Linked DNA regions of Allorhodopirellula heiligendammensis. The protein of the gene in region 2 interacts with the protein of the main gene of each other region in a pairwise test. Links are inferred from orthologs where the notes say so. Each region holds a gene or a part of one and is shown on either strand. Other genes may lie near its edges. The genes, in order: Poly21_RS14355 and recJ.

The links.
Region 1: the proteins of recJ (region 2) and Poly21_RS14355 interact in binary tests that used the Escherichia coli proteins (3 or more experiments, as listed by UniProt). The link is inferred for Allorhodopirellula heiligendammensis from one-to-one orthologs.

What each region holds. Positions count from the first base shown.
Region 1 is NZ_SJPU01000002.1:1,074,158-1,077,553, forward strand. The notes cover bases 52-3,125. They hold Poly21_RS14355 (type IA DNA topoisomerase), read right to left. Parts: upstream 2,804-3,125; coding sequence 299-2,803; downstream 52-298. Other genes in these bases: Poly21_RS14350 (ABC transporter substrate-binding protein), read left to right, coding at 52-292. In the rest of the region: more of Poly21_RS14350, read left to right, coding at 1-51.
Region 2 is NZ_SJPU01000003.1:724,012-727,329, forward strand. What follows is about bases 159-3,154. They hold recJ (single-stranded-DNA-specific exonuclease RecJ), read right to left. Parts: upstream 2,538-3,154; coding sequence 780-2,537; downstream 159-779. Other genes in these bases: rpmG (50S ribosomal protein L33), read right to left, coding at 2,547-2,711; priA (replication restart helicase PriA), read left to right, coding at 3,029-3,154. Also shown: Poly21_RS22595 (DUF2157 domain-containing protein), read right to left, coding at 1-156; more of priA, read left to right, coding at 3,155-3,318. UniProt on the Escherichia coli protein: Single-stranded-DNA-specific exonuclease.

The DNA.
Region 1 (3,396 bases), on a different replicon or contig from region 2:
GGTGCGGGACTTCGTCGCCGCCACGAAGACCGGCTGGGCCGATTATCTAGCTTCGCCGCAGCTTGCCAACGAAGCGATCTTGAAAGCCAACACGCACGGCATGACCGCTGACGTGCTGCAGTTCGGTGCCGAACAGATGCGGCCGCTGGCGTACCCCACCGAGTCAACCGAACTCGGAGAAATGACGCTACCTCGCTGGCAAGAGCTCGTAGACCAGATGAAGGAGATCGAGGTGATTGGTCCAGATGCCGTGCGGGCGGAGGACTGCTTTACAGACGAATTCCTGCCGTAGAACAGCCTACGAAAATTCAAACCCAACCTTCCCACCCTCCAGCTTCAGCTTGGCCTCAAACGTTTTACCCGCCTTGGACTTGAACCCCTTGAGCGTCGTGGTTTGGCCGTTACGTATCAGCTTCTTTGCCGTCGCTGCGCTGATGCGTTTGCCAGCGATCGTTTTCCATATAGTCAAACTACAGCCCTCTCGCCAGCGGCTGCAGCTGTAGGCTTTGGCAGTCTCGGTGACGGGGCTGCCGCACAACGGGCAAGCACCCAGGTCACCGTCGGCTTTAGCATCAGAGGTTGTGCGGGCGGCCTTCGACCTGCGAGTTTTTCCGCTGGTTGCGGGTTCTCCGTCATGACTCGACTTGCGACGAGCCGGCTTGGACTTAGACGCCCGTTCTCGCTCCTGTTCGTCACCTTGCGGGACGGGTATTTCGACGAGGACGCCCGACGCCGACATCCCCAGCAAAAATGGCTGTCGGCCCGCTGGCTGGATCGGCTGTTCGGTGACTCCAAGTTGCAGAAGCTCCCGAATCTGGTGCATCGATAGTTCTTCACCGCCGTAATTCGGTTGCAGTACAAACGGGCAACCCGCCTTCCAGCCCGAGCATCCAAAGGCCCGCTTGCCCGCGATGACGGGCTGGCCACAGCGTGGGCAAGGGCCATACGTACTGTGATCGAGCCTATCGATATCGCCCGATCGCACGATGTCGCGGGTGTACTCTGCGATCTCCTGCATGAACACATGGGGTGACAGCCGGCCGGCTTCGATCTGTTTCAATTTCGCTTCCCATTCGCCCGTCAACTCGGGAGAGGTTAAGTTGCGATCCTTCACGATCGCGACGAGGTACCTGCCGAGATCTGTGGCAACTATGTTTTTCTTGGTCCGGTCGATGTACTGTCGTTGCAGCAGCGTTTCAATCGTCGCCGCTCGCGTCGCGGGCGTGCCCAGTCCTTTCTCCTTCAGAGCTTCACGCAATTCAGCCTCGTCAACTAGCTTGCCCGCCGTGTCCATCGCCCCGAGCAAGGTGTTTTCAGTGAAGTGCTTCGGCGGGGCCGTCTCGCCCGCTTTGACGAACGGTTGGTGCGGACCGCTCTCACCCGTTTGGAAAGCGGGCAGTGTCTGTGTCTCGTCGGCATCCGCACTTTTCGGTTTGCGTGGGTATAGCACTGTCCATCCCGGTACGACGACACGCACGCCTCGCGCCCGAAACGGAAGATCACCAGCGGCCGCATCGACGACGGTCACCTCTTTCTGACAGGCGGGATAAAATGCGGCGATGAAGCGAACCACCACGGCGTCGTATACCTTCTCGGCGCGATCATTCAGACCGCTCGGTAGTGAGCCTGTGGGAATGATCGCATGGTGATCGGTGACTTTTGCACTGTTAACGATTCTGTTTGAAAACGGCAACGCACCGAGATCGAGTTCAGCAATTTCGTGCGGTTTGAGACTACTGAGCTGCTGGAAAATGGACGGGACCTCTTTTCGCATGTCCGCTGTCAGGTAACGCGAATCAGTCCGTGGGTAGGTAATCAATTTGGATTCGTAGAGCGACTGAGCCGCCGCAAGCGTATCGGCTGCGGAGATCCCAAAGCGACGATTCATGTCTCGCTGCAACTCGGTTAAGTCGTACAACTGCGGCGGCAGCGATTTCTCACCCCGCCCCTGGACCTGCTTAATCAGCAGTGGGTGGGCTGCGGCTCGGGAACGCAGTTGCTCCGCATCCGCTTGTTTCGTAAACCGATCTCCGGTGTAGCGAAAGTTAACTTTTCGGTAGGCCGTCAGCAGTTCCCAAAACGGCTCTGGGCGGAACGTGCGGATCTCATCGTCACGCCGCACGATCATGGCCAGCACCGGGGTCTGGACGCGTCCCAGACTCCACAGCAATCCCCTGACGCCGCGTTTGGCTTTCACGCCGGATAAGTCGCCCTCAGCGTTTCCACCGCGGGATCGGTAGCGCACCGTGTAGTTACGGGTCGCATTGAGTCCGACGACCCAGTCCGCTTGGCTGCGACACTTGGCCGCCGCATACAAGTTGTCATAATCGGTCAGTGGCCGGATCGAGCGAAACGCCGCGCCGATCGCACTGGGCGTGAGCGAACTGAGCCACAGTCGCTGAGTCGGTTTCCGCTCGCAACGCGTCAGCGACAGGATGTAGCGAAAAATCAGCTCGCCCTCGCGGCCTGCGTCGGTCGCACAGATCAGCGAGTCGGCTGCTCGGAAGAGCCGTTTGATAATCGCGAACTGTTTCTTGGCACCATCATCGCCACGCAACCGCAGCTCAAATTCTTCTGGAATGAACGGCAGTGAATCCAGCGTCCAGCGTTTCAGAGCCGGATCATAGTCCCCCGGTTCGACGAGCTCGACCAAGTGCCCGAAAGCCCACGTGACCTGATACCCACCGCCCTCGAGATATCCATCCCGCCGGCTGTTCGCCTTCAAAAACGAAGCGAGATCGCGTCCCACGGAGGGCTTTTCGGCGAGAATCACCTTCACAACCAATCCCCAGCTTCCGGCCAACGGCCGTACGCGTCACGCACGAAATAGAAAATATCCAGCGAAGCCCTCATTTCCGAACCGGTGGTCTTGTCGAGCATCCCAAAAAAGTTCATGATACCGTTTTGGCAACGAGCACGTCGGCGATATCGACCATCACGCCAACAACATACGCACCCGTGGCGCAACTGGATAGCGCATCGGTCTTCGGAACCGAGGGTTGGGGGTTCGAATCCCTCCGGGTGTACTCGACTTACGTTGATTCTTCTTTTGAAGTGTACCCAGAGTTTTGGGTACACTTCATTTCTGCCTGAGCAGTTTCGCGACTCTTAGTTGCCAATCTGGACTCGGTCGCCAGCCGGCCCAAAGGCTAACGCCTGAATCTCGCTTGCTGATAGCTTGAGGTGCGGAGCCGTCGCGTGACGTGCCCTGTTAGCGGAATAAAAGACGGAGCAGTCGCGAGATCCGAGTGAGCTGGGGTTTGTCGGTGTGACAAGCGGCGCCTCAGCTGCCCGAGAAAAATGCTTCAACACCAAAATGGATGTACGCCACGCGTCGAAACCAACAGACGTCGGGCGTCGACGAGCGTCCGGCCTGAACCAAGCTTGCCGCACGTC
Region 2 (3,318 bases):
GGAGGCCGAGATGATGGCTGCCCCAATAACCAGCATCCACTGGATACTCGATTCCTGCAGAAAACTATCCATCAGTCGCTCAACTACTGACCTCGTCCGCTGCGTGCGTTGAGGCGGTGGTGGAGCGAGATCGCTTGGTGGTGCATCGGTAGCCATGGCCGTTGACCTGCGGGGCTGAAAGGAGGGGAAGTGTGTAGCTTCCCAGAGCCTGGCCGGACGTCGGTGTGGCGCGAGGTTGAAAAAATTGTCGACCTACGGTCCGCCTGTAGCGAAAACGGAGCTCCCGATTAGCTCAGGCGGGCGGAGCCGGTTGGCGACGATGCGGGAGGGAGTGCGACGGTGTCGCGATTGGACGCCCCTGCTCACCTGGCTAGACCCAAGCAAATCGGGTCTGCCGTCTTATACGTATCCAATCGGATGATAAGCACCTTCCTTCAGCCAACCGCCGGGGACTACGGGCGAGCGGGGTGCGTGTGACCCTTTACGGCGTCGCATCGAATTGATTCGCGGGGAGTTGCGAAAAATGAATCCAGCTGCGGCGACCAAAGACGACTTGATCGTCGATTTCACCCATTGGTCCGCGCGTTCCACGTCCCACGCGATGATCTCGCGTCCCCAGCGACGATCTCGGTGACCTCGCAAACTGGGCTCAATTTGTGAAAGTTGAGTAGCCGACCGCAACGGTCTGGGCGAGTTGATCGCTGCGGACCATGGTTTCAATAGTGCCGTTTGTTGACAGTGCAACGCATCGGTGTTTTGGACGGGACAATGGTCCCATTCTACACGCCAGCGACGGCCTGCTCTCGCCAATCGACGAGGTGGATCTCGACGCTTTTATAGCCGCGGAACTCGTTGATGACGGGGCGGTAGGCGATCTCGATGGGTCCGGTGCAGTCGTTGAGTGGATCGCACCAATCGGCGGCACCAAATGCGACGCCCCGAATGACTTTGTCGCCTTGTTTGAGTCGCACGGAGAGATGTCGCTCGCTCTTGCCCATCTTCTTGGCGGGTTCGGCCAGTTCGATGCCGCGGCCCATCAGGACAGGTCGTGGATTGCCGGCACCGAAGGGCGCCATCGTTTCGATTTGACTCATGATGTGCAGATTCAACTGACCCAGCGGTGCTTCGGCATCGATCTGGATCGCCGGTTCGATCTCCTGTTCTGCCCACTGTCGGGCGACCGCCTCACAGAAGTCGCCACGAAACGCTTCGATCTCCGATTCCGTGATCGTCAAGCCACCTGCGGCGGGATGCCCGCCGAAACGCACAAGTCGGTTTTCGCACTCCTGCAAGGCTTCGAACAGATTAATACCTGTCCCGCCGACGCGTCCTGAGCCGACAGCGTCGTTTTTGCCGGCTTGGTCGAGCGACAGGATGATCACCGGTTTGGCATACTGTTCGGCCAGCCGCCCGGCGACAACACCGATCACACCGGCGTGCCAGCCGACGCCGCCGAGTACCAGCGCGGCGTCAGACTCGGCATCAAACTGTTCCTTGATCTGCTTTTGCGCGGCGAGTTGAACGCTCCGCTGCAGCGTGTCTCGGGTACCATTGAGCCCGTCGATGTACTCAGCCAGCATGCGTGCTCGTTCACCGGCCTCGATGGTCATTAGCTCGATCCCCAGCTGGGCTTGGCCGAGCCGGCCAGCGGCATTGAGGCGTGGGGCGAGCGTGAACGACACACTTTCAGTCGTCAGCTCAGAGACTTGGTCGAGCTTGGTCAACTTCATCAATTCGGCCAGCCCCGGCAGCGGGTCGGTCTGCAGGGTTTTCAAGCCATGGTTGACCAGCACTCGATTTTCGTCGATCAGCGGCACCACGTCAGCGATCGTGCCGATCGCGGCGAGGGCGAGCGATTGCATCAGCAATCGCTTCATCGGCGGCGTCACTTTTTTCTGGCCCGCTTTGGCTTGGCACAATGACCACGCTAACTTGAAAGCCACGCCGGCACCACAGAGTTCGCCGAAAGGGTAGGCTGTGCCCGGCAAGCGGGGGTGGACGATGGCGGCGGCGTCGGGTAATTCGTCGCCCATTTGGTGGTGATCGGTGACAATCAGAGTCAGGCCGAGCTCGCGGCAGAGCCGCGCACAACCGATGCTGGCGATCCCGCAATCGACGGAAACCACGATCTGTTTGCCACGGGTGTGCAGTGTGCGGATCGCGTCTTCGTTGAGCCCATAGCCTTCTTCGAGCCGATTGGGAACGTAGTAGCTCACGTCGGCACCGAGCAGACGCAGGGCGTTGACCATGATCGCGGCCGCCGTCATGCCGTCGGCGTCGTAGTCCCCGTAGATCACAATCGGTGTCTGGGCATCGATCGCCGCCAGCAACAGGGCTGTTGCCTCGGGGATGCCCGGCAATTCTTGCGGGTCGCGAAGATTGGTGAGCTTTGTCTCCAGAAAAGCGGCGGCATCGTCGGACGAGTACACGCCGCGGCTGACCAACAATTGAGCGACGACAGGAGCGAGTCCCGACGTGCGAATCAATTGCTCGACCAACGGTGCGTCGTGCGGAGTGATCCGCCATTGCCGCTTCATGCCGGCAGCCTATTTCTTCTTTTCGAGGTGCCAGGTGTGCTTACGGACGTGGGGGTTGTACTTCTTCAACCGCAGTTTTTCACCGCCGGGTTTCCGTTGGATTGTGTAGTTGTAGTGGCCGGTTTCTTCGCAGACCAGGAAGACAGTCTCGGCTTTTTTCTTGCTTTTTGCCATCGAAATGCGGGCGTGGGTGGAGAGTGGGGGATTTGAAATGTGCCAGTTTGGCCCGGAAGTATGGTCTGCCGACCCGGTTTTTGGCAACCCGTGAATTTTTGCTGCCTTTCGCCTGCGTCAGTCACGCGAGCTTGAGTGGAAAAACCTACCGTGGCGTGAATCGCCCTGGCGTGTTTTGGCACAGGTCTTGGCTCACTTTGTCCAGGCCATTCACCCGTGGTGCCGCACTGCCCTGGCGAAGGGTTGTGACCAAAGGTGTCATCTGCCGCCGCGATACTGATTCCAGGCCACGTTTTCTCGTTTCGCGGAGTTCTGTCATGTCAACACTTGATTCGCTGCCGGTCCTGCCGGATGATCTGGGTTCCGAACCGCTTGTCATTTCTCCGCCGGCAGACTGCCGCTCGCCTGGATCGCCCGTGTCGCCCTCCCAGCCTTTCAACACGTCCTCCAACTCGCCCGGCGACGATCCTGAGAAACACAGCTCGCTGGACGATCTTGGCGAGTTGGCTGATTTGGGGGAGCTGCTGCCAGAGTTGGCGAAATTGGGGAAGAGTTCGGCAACGCCGCCCGAGCGGGAGGATGCGGCGCAGGTGGAGCTATTTGAGAC